DNA from 2 places in the Bacillus sp. V33-4 genome. Region 2 is predicted to be linked to the other one. Evidence: a T-box and tRNA genes for the amino acid it is inferred to sense, from the RefSeq annotation. Region 2 holds a T-box; the other holds one or more tRNA genes.
The links. The T-box of region 2 lies ahead of serS (serine--tRNA ligase). A T-box ahead of a tRNA ligase gene usually reads a tRNA of that ligase, here a tRNA-Ser.
Positions count from the first base shown of each region.

Region 1: it encodes a tRNA-Ser, which carries the amino acid that the T-box ahead of serS (serine--tRNA ligase) is inferred to sense. The anticodon was not compared.

Region 1 is NZ_PGVC01000012.1:65-11,192, reverse strand. Features, by position in the region: gene CVD23_RS04805 (glycogen/starch/alpha-glucan phosphorylase) at 1-2,080, opposite strand, end outside; gene glgA (glycogen synthase GlgA) at 2,070-3,521, opposite strand; gene CVD23_RS04795 (sugar phosphate nucleotidyltransferase) at 3,518-4,546, opposite strand; gene CVD23_RS04790 (glucose-1-phosphate adenylyltransferase) at 4,615-5,760, opposite strand; gene glgB (1,4-alpha-glucan branching protein GlgB) at 5,702-7,648, opposite strand; tRNA gene CVD23_RS04780 (tRNA-Glu) at 8,200-8,271, opposite strand; tRNA gene CVD23_RS04775 (tRNA-Ser) at 8,280-8,370, opposite strand; tRNA gene CVD23_RS04770 (tRNA-Asn) at 8,378-8,452, opposite strand; tRNA gene CVD23_RS04765 (tRNA-Ile) at 8,543-8,619, opposite strand; tRNA gene CVD23_RS04760 (tRNA-Gly) at 8,623-8,696, opposite strand; tRNA gene CVD23_RS04755 (tRNA-Phe) at 8,743-8,815, opposite strand; tRNA gene CVD23_RS04750 (tRNA-Asp) at 8,963-9,038, opposite strand; tRNA gene CVD23_RS04745 (tRNA-Met) at 9,042-9,115, opposite strand; tRNA gene CVD23_RS04740 (tRNA-Ser) at 9,567-9,659, opposite strand; tRNA gene CVD23_RS04735 (tRNA-Ile) at 9,676-9,752, opposite strand; tRNA gene CVD23_RS04730 (tRNA-Met) at 9,917-9,993, opposite strand; tRNA gene CVD23_RS04725 (tRNA-Ala) at 10,017-10,092, opposite strand; tRNA gene CVD23_RS04720 (tRNA-Pro) at 10,107-10,183, opposite strand; tRNA gene CVD23_RS04715 (tRNA-Arg) at 10,194-10,270, opposite strand; tRNA gene CVD23_RS04710 (tRNA-Leu) at 10,307-10,395, opposite strand; tRNA gene CVD23_RS04705 (tRNA-Gly) at 10,408-10,479, opposite strand; tRNA gene CVD23_RS04700 (tRNA-Leu) at 10,487-10,571, opposite strand; tRNA gene CVD23_RS04695 (tRNA-Lys) at 10,659-10,734, opposite strand; tRNA gene CVD23_RS04690 (tRNA-Thr) at 10,751-10,826, opposite strand; tRNA gene CVD23_RS04685 (tRNA-Val) at 10,831-10,903, opposite strand; rRNA gene rrf (5S ribosomal RNA) at 10,915-11,030, opposite strand.
Region 2 is NZ_PGVC01000049.1:916-7,725, forward strand. Features, by position in the region: gene CVD23_RS17380 (YaaC family protein) at 1-388, opposite strand, end outside; gene guaB (IMP dehydrogenase) at 502-1,968, shown strand; gene CVD23_RS17390 (D-alanyl-D-alanine carboxypeptidase family protein) at 2,172-3,476, shown strand; gene pdxS (pyridoxal 5'-phosphate synthase lyase subunit PdxS) at 3,642-4,523, shown strand; gene pdxT (pyridoxal 5'-phosphate synthase glutaminase subunit PdxT) at 4,539-5,129, shown strand; T-box leader at 5,189-5,408, shown strand; gene serS (serine--tRNA ligase) at 5,483-6,766, shown strand.

The sequences.
Region 1 (11,128 bases), on a different contig from region 2:
GATAGCCGCCGTTTTGATAATAGTTCAAAACTTCACTTGCACTCAAACCAAACACAAAAATATTCTCCTCGCCGGCTTTCTCCATAATTTCAATATTTGCACCGTCCAATGTTCCGAGCGTGACAGCGCCATTCATCATGAATTTCATATTCCCGGTGCCTGATGCTTCTTTGCTCGCGGTCGAAATCTGTTCACTAATGTCAGTGGCCGGAAATATTTCTTCAGCAAGCGAAACGCGATAATTTTCCAGAAAGATCACTTTCAGCTTGTCGTTTACTTTCGGATCATGATTCACTTTGTCGGCAACAGCATGAATCAGTTTAATTATCTTCTTCGCATAATAATAGCCCGGCGAAGCTTTTGCCCCAAAGATAAACGTTCTCGGGTGCATATTAAAACTTTGGTCATCCTTGATTTGCTTGTATAAATGCATGATATGGAGAATGTTTAGCAGCTGGCGCTTATAGGCGTGCAGCCTTTTCACTTGCACATCAAAAATTGAAGCAGGATCAACGGTTATACCGGTTTTCTCCTTGATTTTCAAGGCTAGGCTTTCCTTGTTGCCCCTTTTAATAGCGTTCATTTGTCCCAAGAGTGACTGATCATTAAGATGCTCACCCAGATGAGAAAGGGAGCTGGGATTTCCCACCCAGGACGGGCCAATCGTCTCGGTGATTAATGCAGCCAGACGCGGGTTTGCCTTGAGGAGCCATCTTCTGTGGCTAATTCCATTTGTTTTATTATTAAATTTTTCAGGCGATATTTCAAAAAAGCGGACCATCTCCCGTTGCTTCAAAATATCTGTGTGAATTTTTGCGACTCCGTTGACACTATGGCTTCCAACGATCGCAAGGTGGGCCATTTTCACTTTTCCATGTGCGATAATCGCCATAGCTTCAATCCGCTCCCAATCACCGGGATAGCGCAGCCATAAATCTTTACAAAAACGCTCGTTAATTTCATTGATGATCATATAAATTCTCGGCAGCAACGGCTGGAACAGGCGAATCGGCCATTTTTCGAGCGCCTCTGAGAGAGTCGTATGATTCGTATAAGAAATCGTTTTCGTCGTCACTTCCCAAGCCTGGTCCCAGCCAAGCTTCTCCTCATCGAGCAATATCCGCATCAGCTCCGGGATCGCCAAAACAGGGTGTGTATCATTAATATGAAGCCCTATGTATTGAGGCAGTTTAAGCAAGCTGGCATGATTACGCTTATATGAACGGATAATGGAACGAATACTTGCTGAGACAAGAAAATATTGCTGCTTTAACCGCAAGATTTTCCCTTCGTCATGTGTATCATCAGGATAAAGAAACTCAGACACGGATTCTGTTTCCCTTTTGTACTTCAAAATATCCTTATTAATTGGATATGGGGACGGCTCTGCACTCCAAAGCCGCAGCGTATTTACCGTATTTGTGTTATAGCCAACGACCGGAATATCATATGGAACAGCAGTAATCATTTCCGCATCCACATGGCGGAAACGAAGCCCGCCTTTTTCCGTATAGCTTTCAACAGTCCCCCAAAACGGGATATTGATGGCTAAATCTGCTTTACGCACTTCCCACACATGGCCGTGCCGAAGCCATTGTTCCGGCAGTTCAACTTGATAGCCATCGACAATTTTCTGCTCAAAAAGGCCGTGCTTATATCTGATGCCGCAGCCATGTCCCGGCATATTTAAAGAAGCAAGCGAATCAAGGAAACATGCTGCGAGTCTGCCGAGTCCGCCATTTCCAAGTCCTGCGTCCGCCTCGACCTCTTCAAGTTCATCCAGGTCGATTCCAAGTTCTTTTAAACCGTTGCTCACTACCTCTTCCATCCCGATATTCATCAAATTATGCCGCAGCAGCCGCCCGAGTAAAAACTCGATTGACAGGTAGTATACTTGCTTCGTCCCTGTGCTTCTGTAGCGCTCGTTCGTTTGAATCCAATCCGGGCTGATGTATTCCCTGATCATGCTGCCGAGTGTATGAAACTGGTCCCATTTCGTACTGTCATTAAAACTTTTGCCATATGTCATCTCAAGGCGCTGCAGGAACAAAGCTTTAAATTCCTCTTTGTTAGAAAACATGACTATCACTCCTTGAGATCAGCTCAGCATAAAGCTTATTATATTTGAATGCCGACTGCGCCCAGCTGTAGTCAGTTTTCATCGCCCGTTTTACAAGCTGATCCCAGATCTTTTTATCTTCATAAAAGCGGAGCGCCCTCCGGATCGTGTAAAGCATATCGTGGGCATTAAAGTTTTTGAAAGAAAAACCATTGCCTTCATTGGAAAACTCATTGAAGGGTTGGACTGTATCATTTAAGCCTCCCGTTTCCCGGACAATCGGTACCGCTCCATAATTCATTGCGATCATCTGGCCAAGGCCGCACGGTTCAAATAGGGACGGCATTAAAAACAAATCTGCGCCGGCGTATATTTTATGGGCCAATGCTTCATCGAACCCGATATGTGCATTAAATTGTGATGAAAACTGGTGGCTCTTCCACCTGAAAAAATCCTCAAACTCCGCATCCCCTGTCCCTAAAACAACCATTTGCATATTTTCAGCCATGAGCTCATCAAACACCCGTTTGACGAGATCGAGTCCCTTTTGCTTAGTAAGCCTTGTGATCATCACCAAAAGCGGCGTATCAGCCTGCTCAGCGAGCCCGAACAAACGCTGCAGCTCTTGTTTGTTTTTTATTTTTCCGGCCAAATTGTTATAACTGTATGGATGTGTTACAAAAGGATCATTGGCTGGATTGTAAAATTCATCGTCAATTCCATTTAAAATACCAACCAAATCGGCGTTTCTTCTCCTCAGCAATCCATCGAGTTTTTCCCCGTAATAAGGCATTTGAATTTCTTCTAAGTAGGAAGGGCTGACCGTTGTGATCTTATCAGCGGCAACAAGTGCCCCCTTCATAAAATTGACATCTCCATAAAATTCAAGCTGTTCACTGTTAAAATATTCATCGCCGAGACCCAGCAAATCGTGCAAAACTTCCTTAGGATATACGCCCTGAAATTGCAGGTTATGAATCGTAAAAACAGTTCTGATCATTCCATAGCCTTCCCTTTTTGCATATCTTGCTTTAAGCAGGAAAGGAATCATGCCAGTATGCCAATCATGGCAATGAAGAATATCAGGATAAAAATCGAGGCAGGACAAGCTTTCTAGCACAGCCCGGTTAAAGTAAGCAAATCGTTCACCGTCATCAAAATATCCGTACAGGCGATCGCGCTTAAAATAATACTCATTGTCGACAAAATAATAGGTTACCCCTTCAAATACAAGCTCTTCAATCCCGCAATACTGGTTGCGCCAGCCGACCTGTACATTGAGTTCACAAATCTTTTTTAAACGCTTCCGGTACTCTTCCGGGAGGCTCCCGTATTTTGGCATGATGACACGGATATCCGTTCCGAGTTTTTTCAATTCTCTTGGCAATGATCCTGCAACATCCGCCAACCCGCCGGATTTAATGAACGGCATACACTCCGATACAGCAAATAGTAGCTTCACGAATTCATCAACGCTCCCTGTACGGTTCCTTTTCGAATCACATACGGATGGCGGCTGGAAGCCTTCATAACAGTATTCGGCTCTATCTTTACATCCTTATCCAAAATAACTGAATCTAGCACACAGTTTTCGGCAATTTGGCATTTTTGCATAATGATACTGTTTCGAATCACCGAGTTTTTGCCGATCTTTACTCCCCTTGAAATAATGCTGTTTTCCACATACCCATCAAGGATACAGCCGTTCGCAATCATCGCATTTTTGACTCTCGCTCCTGCTAAATAGCGGGTTGGCGGTTCATCTTTTACTTTTGTATAAATTGGCTGATCCTTCAAAAATAGCTGCTGCCAAATCGTTGGTTGAAGAATGCTCATGCTCGCATTGAAATAAGTGTTAATTGAGTCGATCATAAAGGTGAATCCGGTATAATTATAGGTGCAGAGCCTATATGAATGGCCAATATCGGCCACAACATCCCGCATGCAGGTATAGCCCGTATTTTCTCTTGTCTCAATTAATTCAATCAACAGGGATTTTTTCACCAGATACATTTCTAGCGATTTTCCCTTCTGGCGAATCTCTGTAATATCACATCCGGATGCAAGATGCCAATCAAGGACTGGCCTGAAATCCATATTTAACACGGTGTAACAGTTCGCAATCACGGCATAATCCTGTGTACTTCGGTAAAAATAATCGAGGTTTGCCGCAAAGTGGGTAAACGATCCAATTCCCTGCTGCGGCCCATCTAAATTTGGCGATGGAAAAAAGAACAGTCCATCCCGCTTTCGATTGAGGTCCCAGTTTCGCCCGGAACCTAAATGGTCCATTAAGGAGCGGTATTGGAATTTTGGAAAAATCGCAACGCTCTCAATTTCTGAATTCACCATATTTGATAATACAAAGTCAATTAGTCGATATCGCCCGGCGATCGGAACTGCTGCAAGAGAACGATGAATAATCAATTCTTCTAAATCTTCATGATAGGTCGTTGCATCAATAACACCCAGTAGTCGCTTTTTCAACTTTTGTCCCTCCCGATTTATTATTTGTCAGCGTTTCAGACTAATGTTTACTGTTTGTCTGGATAACATTATGAGAAAATACCTTTCAGCAGTTCATCGGTCACGAGTACCACTTCTTCCGATTCATCGACAGGGCGGATCACCGTGCCGTCAGGAACACGGATATTGGAAGGAACGATCGCTTTTTCGATATAAGTGTTTTTTCCGATGACAGCATCCGGCATCACGACCGTTTCTTTGACAACCGCCCCTTTTTCAACGGTAACACCCTGGAATAAAACAGATTTTCTAATATCCCCTTCAATGGTGCAGCCTTCGTTGACGAGCGATTCAGTAATATCCGCTTCCGCTGAAATATATTGTGGAGGATGGTTCGGGTTGATTGAGTAGATTCGCCACGAATAATCAAACAGGTTAAGTTGACATTCTTCATCCAGCATATCCATGTTTGCTTCCCAGAGGCTTTTTACTGTCCCAACATCTTTCCAGTAACCTTTAAATGGATAGGCATACATTTTCTTTTTCTCATCAAGAAGGAGTGGAATGACATCCTTGCCAAAATCATGTGAGGATTCCGGGTTACGGTCATCCATTTCCAAATACTCTTTTAAAACGCTCCAGTTGAAAATATAAATTCCCATTGAGGCAAGATTGCTTTTTGGCATTTGCGGTTTTTCGTCAAATTGGGTTATTTTCATGTCGTCGCTCGTATTCATAATCCCGAATCGACTCGCTTCAGCCCAGGGAACTTCGATGACGGAAATGGTCACATCTGCCCCTTTTTCAACGTGGTATTGCAGCATTTGTTCGTAATCCATTTTATAAATGTGATCTCCGGAGAGGATTAGTACATATTCAGGGTCGTACTGAACTAAATAATTTAAATTTTGGTAAATGGCACTCGCTGTTCCTGTATACCATTTCACTTCAGAGGACTCGCTATATGGGGGTAAAACTGTGACCCCTCCATCTTTTCGGTCCAGGTCCCAGGCACTGCCGATGCCAATATAGGAGTTTAAAACAAGAGGTTGATATTGAGTGAGGACACCGACAGTATCAATCCCGGAATTTGTGCAGTTGCTCAACGTAAAATCAATGATTCTATATTTGCCGCCAAATGGAACGGCCGGCTTCGCCAGGCTCTTCGTCAATGTACTAAGCCTGCTTCCCTTTCCTCCTGCTAGTAGCATTGCGACGCACTTTTTCTTCACCATTGCTGTTCATCTCCTTCCGCTTTTTCACAGGTCTTAATATGGTTAACCCAAATGGCGATACCGTTAATTTCACAGAATAAGGCCTTCCGTGAAAGCTGCTTTCTTCCGCTTTTACAACCCGCTTGTTCACAAAACCTGCCCCGCCAAATGCGAGCTGGTCACTGTTAAATATTTCGCGGTACTGTCCTGCCGCAGGAACACCAATTTTATAATCCAGATATGTTTTTTCTGTAAAATTACCAATGATGATAAAAAACTCGCCCTCTTTTGCCCCCTTACGCATAAAAGAAAAGATTGACTGCTGCCCATTATCCACGTCAATCCATTCAAAACCTTCACCCAGGTGATCGAGTTCGTACAATGGTTTGGAACGCTTATAAAGCTTAAGTAATTCTTTAACATAGTCATTTAATTTTTTGTGCATGTCATACTCAAGCAAATGCCAATCAAGCTGTTCTCTAAACTTCCATTCTGCAAACTGACCAAGCTCGGTGCCCATAAACAGCAGTTTTTTCCCTGGGTGGGCAAACATAAATCCAAGCAAAAGACGCAGTTGCGCAAATTTTTGCCAATAATCTCCCGGCATTTTATCCAGCAGCGATTTCTTGCCATGCACCACTTCATCGTGGGAGAATGGCAAAACAAAATTTTCATTAAATGCATATAACAGTGAAAATGTTACTTTGCTGTGGTGTTTTGCTCTTTGAGAGGAGGGAGCTTCCATATAGGTCAAAATGTCATTCATCCAACCCATATTCCACTTATAATTGAAGCCCAGCCCGCCATAATGCACAGGGCTGGTCACCTGTGGCCAGTCCGTTGAATCCTCTGCGATCATCAACATGTTCTCGTCTTGCTCAAAGATAGCCTTATTCAATTTTTTTAAAAATTCGAGCCCGTATGGATTGGAATGGCAGCCATCTGAATTAGGCCAATAGATGATGTTCGCCACTGCATCAACACGAAACCCGTCCACATGGAAATATTCCATCCAAAACAATGCATTGGAGATCAAAAAACTTTGTACTTCCGGCTTTCCGAGATCAAAATTGGCCGTTCCCCATTCATGATTTTCCCGGTCATGGCTATTTTGGTACTCAAACAAATAGCTCCCATCAAAGCGAAACAGTCCATGATCATCCTTGCAAAAATGCCCGGGAACCCAGTCAAGTATTACACCTATCCCATTTTGATGGCACTGATCAATGAAAAACATCAGGTCTTGCGGTGTGCCGTAACGGCTTGTAACGGAATAATAGCCAGTACCCTGATAGCCCCATGAGTCGTCGAACGGATGCTCAACTAATGGCAACAGCTCAATCTGCGTAAAACCATGCTCCAGGACATACGGAATTAGTTGCTCAGCCAACTCCCTGTAAGTAAGAAAACTTCCATCCTCTTTCCTTTTCCAGGAGCCTGCATGCACTTCGTATATCGCTGCCGGCTCAGCATAGATCGGCTTTTTCTCTTTGCGAGTTCGCCAATTATGGTCGTTCCATTGGTAACCGTTAAGAGAATATACAATTGAGGCAGTTCGTGGGCGAAGCTCGGAATAATAGCCGAATGGGTCTGATTTTAGCAGCCGTTCACCGTTATGATTGATAATTTCATACTTATATAGGGCACCCTCCAGATTTCTATCGACCATCAGCATCCAAACACCTTCATTATTCACTCTATGAAAGGTATACCCTTCTCCATTCCAATTGTTGAAATCACCGACTAGTCTGACAATGGCAGCAGATGGAGCCCATACACAAAATCGGGTAAACTGCCTCTCATTTTCCTCAAATAGATGGGCACCAAATAAACGGTAGCTTTCATAAAACGTACCTTCATGAAACAAATGCAGCTGATAATCCGTAGGCAATAATGAATTCAAAACAATCCTTCTCCCCGCTCCAAAAATATTTCATGACTTTTATCTATTATTCGATTTGAGTTTCGAATATCCTTGTAAAAGTTTTTTTAATTTTATGACAATAAACACTGTTTTTCGATAAAATTTGAATAGAAATATGTAAATAACTGGGGTTTCGACAATATTATCAGCAAGCAGTTACGAAAAAGCAGTTTAGTAATATAGGATTTTATTAGTCGTTGTTTTAATAGGACAGACAGGAGTCTCGTTGTTATAGTCTTCTCGTTCATTCGATGACTCCAGCCCATGATCTTATTTCGTCAGACAAATGTAAAAAAGCCCGGCACCATTATTGATGCCGAGCTTTGTATAATAGAAACACAAATGGATTAGAAATGAGAGGATACATGGGAATAACCAATCTGCTTGACAGGCCCGATATCATTTAAGCGGAAATTCAGGGAATTAAGCCAAAGCCATTTTACTGTTAGCAACTAGAACCAGGATTGAATTCAATTTACATGGCAAACCCAAATCAAAAAAGCTGCTGACACATTGTCAACAGCTTTTTTGATAGATGACCCCTACGGGATTCGAACCCGTGTTACCGCCGTGAAAGGGCGGTGTCTTAACCGCTTGACCAAGGGGCCGTTTATTATGGCGGAGAAGGAGGGATTTGAACCCTCGCGCCGCTTACGCGACCTACACCCTTAGCAGGGGCGCCTCTTCAGCCTCTTGAGTACTTCCCCATATAGATGGCTCCGCAGGCAGGATTCGAACCTGCGACCGTTCGGTTAACAGCCGAATGCTCTACCACTGAGCTACTGCGGAATATTAAGATACTGCGGATTATTAAGATATTTTTTATCGCTAGTCTAGAAGAACAACCAAGCTATTCTCCCGAGCTGAATTTTATACGAATGGTGGGCCTAAATGGACTCGAACCATCGACCTCACGCTTATCAGGCGTGCGCTCTAACCAGCTGAGCTATAGGCCCATTTGGAGCGGGTGATGGGAATCGAACCCACGATATCAGCTTGGAAGGCTGAAGTTTTACCATTAAACTACACCCGCATCATATTTATAGAAGTTTTCTATACATATCCACAGACAATAAAGGTGGCTCAGGACGGAATCGAACCGCCGACACAAGGATTTTCAGTCCTTTGCTCTACCGACTGAGCTACTGAGCCATAATTCAAATATTCCCTAAACTTTAATTCAGTAAGTCCTTTGCTCAAAAGATCTCACGATCTTTCTCGCAGATTGCCGCAGAAGCTTTTCATCGATGTGAGCAATCTGCTCTACCGACTGAGCTACTGAGCCAATTAAAAAAAAAATGGCGGTCCCGACCGGGATCGAACCGGCGATCTCCTGCGTGACAGGCAGGCATGTTAACCGCTACACCACGGGACCAGATTGCGGGGGCAGGATTTGAACCTGCGACCTTCGGGTTATGAGCCCGACGAGCTACCGGACTGCTCCACCCCGCGACAATAGAAATTATAAAGTTTTCCCTATGCACTTTGATAGCATTAGGACTGTCCCGATCTCAGGATGCTAAACCAAGCTGCAGCTCGATCGGTACAACTCGCAGTTTATTCTGTGAAGTAACGCTCGTTGCTCCACCCCGCGACAATAGAAATTATTAAGTTTTCCCTATGCACTTTGATTGCATTAGGACTGTCCCGATCTCAGGATGCTAAACCAAGCTGTGGCTCGATCGGTACAACTCGCAGTTTATTCTGTGAAGTAACGCTCGTTGCTCCACCCCGCGACAATAGAAATTATTAAGTTTTCCCTATGCACTTTGATAGCATTAGGACTGTCCCGATCTCAGGATGCTAAACCAAGCTGCGGCTCGATCGGTACAACTCGCAGTTTATTCTGTGAAGTAACGCTCGTTGCTCCACCCCGCGACAATAGAAATTATTAAATAAAATATGGAGGAGGAAGAGGGATTCGAACCCCCGCGCGGTATGACCCGCCTGTCGGTTTTCAAGACCGATCCCTTCAGCCAGACTTGGGTATTCCTCCGAATAATAAGTATTAATGGTGGACCTTGTAGGACTCGAACCTACGACCGGACGGTTATGAGCCGTCTGCTCTAACCAGCTGAGCTAAAGGTCCATGTTGAGTATTTTAATAAAGATTGTAGTCAAAAACCGTCTGTCCCCATCTCAGTATGTTCATTCAAGCAGCGGCTCGATGGGTACAAATCGCAGCTTGATTCATGGATGCTTTGCTCGTTGCTCTAACCAGCTGAGCTAAAGGTCCATAATCATTTATTTATTTGGTAGCGGCGGAGGGGATCGAACCCCCGACCTCACGGGTATGAACCGTACGCTCTAGCCAGCTGAGCTACACCGCCAAATTTAAAACAATAATAATCAATGGTGGAGCCTAGCGGGATCGAACCGCTGACCTCCTGCGTGCAAAGCAGGCGCTCTCCCAGCTGAGCTAAGGCCCCATACGCGTTTTTACTGGTCGGGAAGACAGGATTCGAACCTGCGACCCCTTGGTCCCAAACCAAGTGCTCTACCAAGCTGAGCTACTTCCCGAGATATAATATGGCGCGCCCGACAGGAGTCGAACCCATAACCTTCTGATCCGTAGTCAGACGCTCTATCCAATTGAGCTACGGGCGCATATATTGAAAGTTATTTTGCTATCGCAAAAAACTTTGGTGCCGAGGACCGGAATCGAACCGGTACGGTAGTCACCTACCGCAGGATTTTAAGTCCTGTGCGTCTGCCAGTTCCGCCACCCCGGCTAATTTAATAAGAGCGGAAGACGGGATTCGAACCCGCGACCCCAACCTTGGCAAGGTTGTATTCTACCACTGAACTACTTCCGCAATAAAATGGTGCGGGTGAAGGGAGTCGAACCCCCACGCCTTGCGGCGCCAGATCCTAAGTCTGGTGCGTCTGCCAGTTCCGCCACACCCGCATTTGTTAGATGTCAGATTTTAAGAAATTGCTCTGAAACAAGTTTTTGAATCCGACTTCTGATTTTCATTTTCTCACACTTCTAAAATGGTGAGCCATGAAGGACTCGAACCTTCGACCCTCTGATTAAAAGTCAGATGCTCTACCGACTGAGCTAATGGCTCAAAATAAAAAGAATAGTGGTGCCGGCAAGAGGACTTGAACCCCCAACCTACTGATTACAAGTCAGTTGCTCTACCAATTGAGCTACACCGGCATAATGGAGAATGACGGGATCGAACCGCCGACCCTCTGCTTGTAAGGCAGATGCTCTCCCAGCTGAGCTAATTCTCCAAATTTAAACTGCCCAGCGGCGTCCTACTCTCACAGGGGGAGACCCCCAACTACCATCGGCGCTGAGAAGCTTAACTTCCGTGTTCGGGATGGGAACGGGTGTGACCTTCTCGCTATCGTCACCAGACAAGTTAAAGACATATTTTATTATAATGCCTTTTAAAATTATTGCAAGAGAAAATGAAAGATTCGTTCTCTCAAAACTAGATAATCCAGAAGAAGTAA
Region 2 (6,810 bases):
AAAAGAGACCGCTTTTTTGAAATTTAACTTCATCGTCAAAAAAATGATAGTTCTGTTTCTTTCTTTTTCGCGCTGATACTCCATGAGCGAGAACGGATGTTGTTTCAGGGTAGTTCGGATCAATTGTTAAGATACAGGCTTTAATTAAATGGATAAGTCCGTAAAAAAGCAATATCGGCCGAATCAGCAAGGGGGCTTTTTCTGCCTGCTGATAATATATTTGTCCATGCTCAAGGTAATATAAAAATGGGTAACAATTTTCATAACTTTTTTGATCAGCGTGATCGAGCGCTATCCTCTCATATTTGTGTTTAAGATAATTTTGCGTAGAAGAAGCAGAGAAAAAGCGGGTAAAACTGCTCCATCCGTGATAAGTGATATCATTCACAGGATAGCCCTCCGAGTTTTTTGAAAAATCGAACATATCGTACCTTCCTTGACAGTATTTTGTCCAATTGATACCCTACAAATAATATTTTTATATCCAGGGGGTTTAAAACGATGTGGGAAAATAAGTTTGCTAAAGAAGGATTAACATTTGATGATGTTTTATTAGTTCCGGCAAAATCTGAAGTACTTCCACGTGATGTAAACCTTCAGCTAGAATTAACAGATAAGGTAAAGCTGAACATTCCGATTATAAGTGCAGGAATGGATACAGTGACTGAGGCTGAATTGGCGATCGCGATGGCGCGCCAGGGAGGGCTTGGAATTATCCACAAGAACATGTCCATTGAGCAGCAAGCTGAACAGGTCGAAAAGGTAAAACGCTCAGAGAGCGGTGTTATTACTGATCCATTTTTCCTAACTCCCGAACATCAAGTATTCGATGCCGAACATTTGATGGGCAAATACCGAATTTCCGGGGTTCCGATTGTAAACAACGAAAAAGAACAGAAATTGGTCGGGATTATTACCAACCGGGATATGCGGTTCATCCAGGATTACTCCATTAAAATCTCAGATGTTATGACAAAAGAAAAGCTTGTTACTGCTGCGGTTGGTACTACTTTGGATGAAGCAGAGAAAATTTTGCAAAAATATAAAATCGAAAAGCTTCCATTAGTCGATCAAACAGGTGTTTTAAAAGGGCTTATAACGATAAAGGACATTGAAAAAGTGATTGAATTCCCGAACTCTGCGAAGGATGCACAAGGCCGCCTTTTAGCCGGTGCTGCAGTCGGGGTAACAACAGACACGATGAAACGGGTACAAATGTTAGTAAAAGCAGGCGTTGATATCATTGTTGTCGATACAGCACACGGTCATTCGCGCGGCGTTATTGAAACGGTTAAAGAAATACGCGCAGCTTTTCCAGAGCTTTCGATTATTGCCGGAAATGTTGCAACTGCAGAAGCCACAAAAGAATTATTTGAAGCTGGGGCAGATGTAGTAAAGGTAGGGATCGGACCGGGTTCAATCTGTACGACCCGTGTTGTTGCCGGTGTAGGTGTTCCACAGATTACCGCAGTATATGATTGTGCTACAGAAGCAAGAAAACACGGAAAAGCGATTATTGCGGATGGTGGAATCAAATATTCGGGCGATATTGTTAAAGCGTTGGCTGCCGGAGGACATGCTGTTATGCTTGGAAGTATGCTGGCGGGTGTGTCCGAGAGCCCTGGAGAAACTGAAATTTACCAAGGGCGTCGCTTTAAGGTTTATCGGGGTATGGGCTCTGTTGCGGCCATGGAAAAAGGCTCTAAAGATCGTTATTTTCAGGAAGACAACAAGAAGTTTGTACCAGAAGGAATTGAAGGCCGGCTTCCTTATAAGGGACCAATCGCAGATACAATCTATCAACTAGTCGGCGGCTTGCGCTCAGGGATGGGTTATTGCGGTAGTAAGGATTTAAGAGAGCTAAGAGAAAATGCCCAATTCATCAGGATGACAGGTGCGGGCTTGAGGGAGAGCCATCCCCATGATATTCAAATAACGAAGGAAGCTCCAAACTATTCAATATCCTGAGGGGAAACTCCCATAAAGCATACTTTTTTTCCTTAATTTACTGTAGGCAGAGTGACCATTCTCTGTCTATTTTTTTCATTTTTTTTATGATAAACTAAACAGGTGTAAAAAATAGGAGTCTGTCACTCTTACATATTATATAAATAGTTGATGAAAATGAACGTTGGAGGGAATTCGTTTTGAACCGTGTTAAAAATCTATCTATGCTTTTAGCAATTCTTTTTTTATGTTTTGCTGCCGTTTTCGGGGGAATGCCTGGTAAAGCAGAGGCGAACACTGATGCACTTGGATTAAATGCTGAAGCAGCAATTTTATTAGATGCAAAGACAGGAAAAATTGTCTATGAAAAAAATGCAGATGCAGTTCTTGGTGTTGCATCAATGGCGAAAATGATGACAGAATACATTGTTCTTGAGGCAATTAACGATAAGAAAATCAGCTGGGATCAAAAAGTCAAAATCAACGAATACGTTCATAAATTATCTGCGGCACCTGATCTATCAAATGTTGGACTGACGCAGGGTGAAGAATATACGGTTAAAGAATTATATCAAGCAATGGCAATCCACTCAGGAAATGCGGCTACAGTTGCATTGGCAGAAGTGATTTCCGGAACAGAACAGAATTTTGTTACTTTGATGAATAAAAAAGCTGCCGAATTGGGGCTTAAAGATTATAAATTTGTCAATTCTTCAGGGCTTAACAACTCAAGCCTTCTTGGCAATCATCCTGCCGGAAATCCGGATGAAGAAAACGTAATGTCAGCAAGATCGACAGCCACTCTTGCCTTCCGTTTAATCAACGATTATCCAGAAGTGCTGGAAACAGCAAGCAAAGCTGAATTAGAGTTTCGCGATGGCAGAAAATATAAAAACTTCAACTTCATGGTCCCGGGACTAATTTATGAATATCCAGGTCTTGATGGGTTAAAAACCGGGTCCACGGATTTTGCCGGTTATTGTTTCACTGCTACGGCTGAAAAGAATGGCCAAAGATTCATTTCAGTAGTAATGAAAACCAGCTCTATGGACGAGCGCTTTTCCGAATCAAGAAAGGTGCTTGATTATGGCTTCAACAACTTCACAAAAGAAGAACTTGTAAAGGGAAATTACCAAGTAAAAGATACTAAATCCCTTCCAGTCGTAAAAGGTAAGGAAGATAAGGTGAAGATCCATTCTGATAAACCGATTGAAATGGTCATAAAAAATGGAGAAAAAGAAAACTATACTCCGGTTTTAGTATTGGATAAAGACAAGTTAAATAAAGATGGAGAGCTGACGGCTCCAGTTAAAAAAGGCGACAAAGTTGGCTATTTAACCATTGAATCTAAAACGGATGATGGTATGGGCTTTCTGACTGAGGAAGGCGCCAAGAAAGTCCAGGTCGATGTTGTCGCGGCAGAAAATGTTGAAAAAGCAAACTGGTTTGCTTTATCTATGCGAGGAATTGGCGGATTTTTTGGGGATCTTTGGGGCAGTGTCTCTTCATCGGTTAAAGGCTGGTTTTAACCCGCAGGGTCTCTTTGTCTCTTGACAGGAGACCCTTTTTGTTGTTTATTTTTCATTAGGGAAAACAGAATAATTCCGATTGAATTAGTTAAATTTTCCTTTACGGGTTTAACATAATAAAAAGCCCATCTTACGCAGATGGTATAAACAAAGGGGGACGTATAAATGAAGACAGGTACAGATAGAGTAAAACGAGGGATGGCTGAAATGCAAAAAGGCGGCGTCATTATGGACGTTGTCAATGCTGAACAAGCTAAGATTGCAGAGGAAGCAGGGGCAGTAGCCGTTATGGCGCTAGAGCGCGTCCCATCCGATATTCGTGCAGCCGGCGGTGTAGCGAGAATGGCAGATCCCCGGATTGTTGAAGATGTAATGACTGCTGTCACGATACCGGTTATGGCGAAAGCCCGCATAGGACACATTGTTGAAGCTCGTGTTTTAGAAGCGATGGGTGTCGATTATATCGATGAAAGTGAAGTCTTAACCCCTGCAGACGAAGAATATCATTTGAATAAAAGAGATTATACGGTCCCGTTTGTTTGCGGATGCCGTGATCTTGGCGAAGCTGCCCGCAGAATCGGTGAAGGTGCATCGATGCTTCGGACAAAAGGCGAGCCAGGTACAGGGAATATTGTGGAAGCTGTACGCCATATGAGAAAGGTTAATGCCCAGGTCCGCAAAGTTGTCGGCATGAATGAGGACGAACTTATGACGGAAGCAAAGCTTCTTGGTGCTCCATACGAGCTTTTACTTGAAATTAAGAAGCTTGGAAAATTACCAGTTGTAAACTTTGCAGCGGGTGGAGTTGCAACTCCGGCAGATGCTGCTTTGATGATGCAGCTAGGAGCAGATGGAGTATTCGTTGGGTCAGGAATATTTAAATCTGACAATCCAGCTAAATTTGCAAGAGCGATAGTGGAAGCAACAACTCATTACCAGGACTATGCGTTAATCGCTGAAATTTCAAAAAATCTTGGAATTGCGATGAAAGGCATTGAAATTTCTTCATTGGCTCCAGAAGCACGCATGCAGGACCGTGGCTGGTAAGAAGGAGATTAAACAATGGTGAAAATCGGAGTATTAGGTTTACAGGGGGCTGTTCGCGAGCATGTCCACTCTATTGAGCAAGCAGGGGCAGAAGCAATCGTTATCAAGCGAAAAGAACAGCTTGCCGAGATTGACGGCCTGATTATACCCGGCGGTGAAAGCACAACAATGCGCCGCTTAATCGATAAATATGATTTCATGGACGTACTGAAACAATTTGCTGATCAGGGAAAGCCGATGTTCGGAACCTGTGCAGGATTAATCCTGCTCGCAAAACAAATTGTCGGTTATGAGAAGCCCCACATTGGGGTCATGGATATAACAGTCGAACGGAATTCCTTTGGCCGGCAGCGTGAAAGCTTTGAGGCTGATCTTGAGATTGCCGGGGCAGCAGCCGATTTTCCAGCTGTATTTATTCGGGCGCCGCACATCGTCGAAGCGGGTGAAAATGTTGAGGTTCTCGCCAAGCATAATGGTCGGATTGTTGCGGCCAGAGAGGGCCAATTTTTGGGATGCTCGTTTCATCCTGAATTGACCGATGATCACCGTTTAACTGAATATTTTATTAAGATGGTAAAAGAAGCAAAAGAAAAGCAATTTGTATAAATTAGTTGCAACCTGCTGATAATTGTAGTACATTATGAATTATCTAAATTCTAACAGTCGTCAAATCAAAGAGAGGAAATAGTAACAATCGTTCATTCTTAAGAGAGCCGGTGGTTGGTGCGAACCGGTGGATGATGTTTGTGAATCCATCCTTGAGTAAAGTACGGAACTTCTTTGTGGAATAGTAAGTACTTTCGGTTAAAACCGTTATCAATTTGAGTGGAGAGCAATTTTTTGCTTTCAACTAGGGTGGCAACGCGGGTAGCTCTCGTCCCTTTTTAGGGATGGGAGCTTTTTATTTTGGTAAAAAACTATATATTCTTTTATTAGTTAATTTGAAGGAGGAGTTACGAATGCTAGATATCAAGTACTTAAGAGCAAATTTTGCTGAAGCAAAACGGCTGCTTCAGCACAGAGGTGAGGATTTAACAGATTTTGGAAAATTTGAAGAATTGGACCAAAGGCGCAGGGAATTAATTGTCGACAGCGAACAATTAAAAAGCAGGCGCAATGAAGTATCCCAGCAGGTAGCTGTATTAAAACGGGAAAAACAGGACGCAGATCAGCTGATTGCTGAAATGAAAGAAGTAGGCGATAAAATTAAGGTTCTGGATGAACAGCTTCGCGAAGTTGAGGAAACATTGGAAACTTTGTTGTTAAGCATTCCGAATATTCCTCATGAAAGTGTGCCAATCGGAGAAACAGAAGATGATAATGTAGAAGACCGCAAATGGGGAACAGTCCGCGATTTCGATTTTGAAGCCAAGCCGCATTGGGAAGTTGCTGACCACCTCGGCATTCTGGACTTTGAAAGAGCTGGAAAAGTTACCGGGAGCCGGTTTGTATTTTATAAGGGGCTGGGGGCCCGCTTAGAGCGTGCCTTATATAACTTTATGCTTGATCTTCACACCGAAGATCATGGCTATCAAGAAATATTGCCTCCTTATCTAGTCAACCGGGCAAGCATGATAGGAACCGGACAGCTTCCGAAGTTCGAAGAGGATGCTTTCTTGATTGAAAATGAAGATTACTTTCTAATTCCAACTGCTGAGGTGCCTGTCACGAATTATTACCGGGATGAAATCATAAGCGGTGACGAGCTGCCGATTAATTACGCGGCGTTCAGTGCTTGTTTCCGTTCTGAAGCAGGTTCTGCGGGACGAGATACAAGAGGATTAATCCGCCAGCATCAATTTAATAAAGTCGAGCTTGTAAAGTTTGTGAAGCCAGAGGATTCTTATGATGAACTGGAGAAATTGACCGGCCATGCAGAAAAGGTGCTTCAGCTTCTAGAGTTGCCTTACCGCGTCATGAGCATGTGCACAGGGGATCTCGGCTTTACTGCCGCGAAAAAATATGATATTGAGGTTTGGATCCCAAGCTACGGGACGTATCGGGAGATTTCTTCTTGTAGTAATTTTGAAGCATTCCAGGCCCGCCGTGCCAATATCCGATTCCGCCGTGATCCAAAGGGAAAACCGGAACATGTCCATACTTTGAACGGCTCAGGGCTTGCGATCGGCCGCACGGTTGCAGCGATTTTAGAAAACTATCAGCAAGCGGATGGAAGTGTTGTCATTCCAACAGTACTGCGGCCATATATGCGTAACCGCGACACCATTACTCCTGAAAAATAAACCTTAACGGGCGGGGCAACCCGCCCAAAAAAAGTTTTAAAATG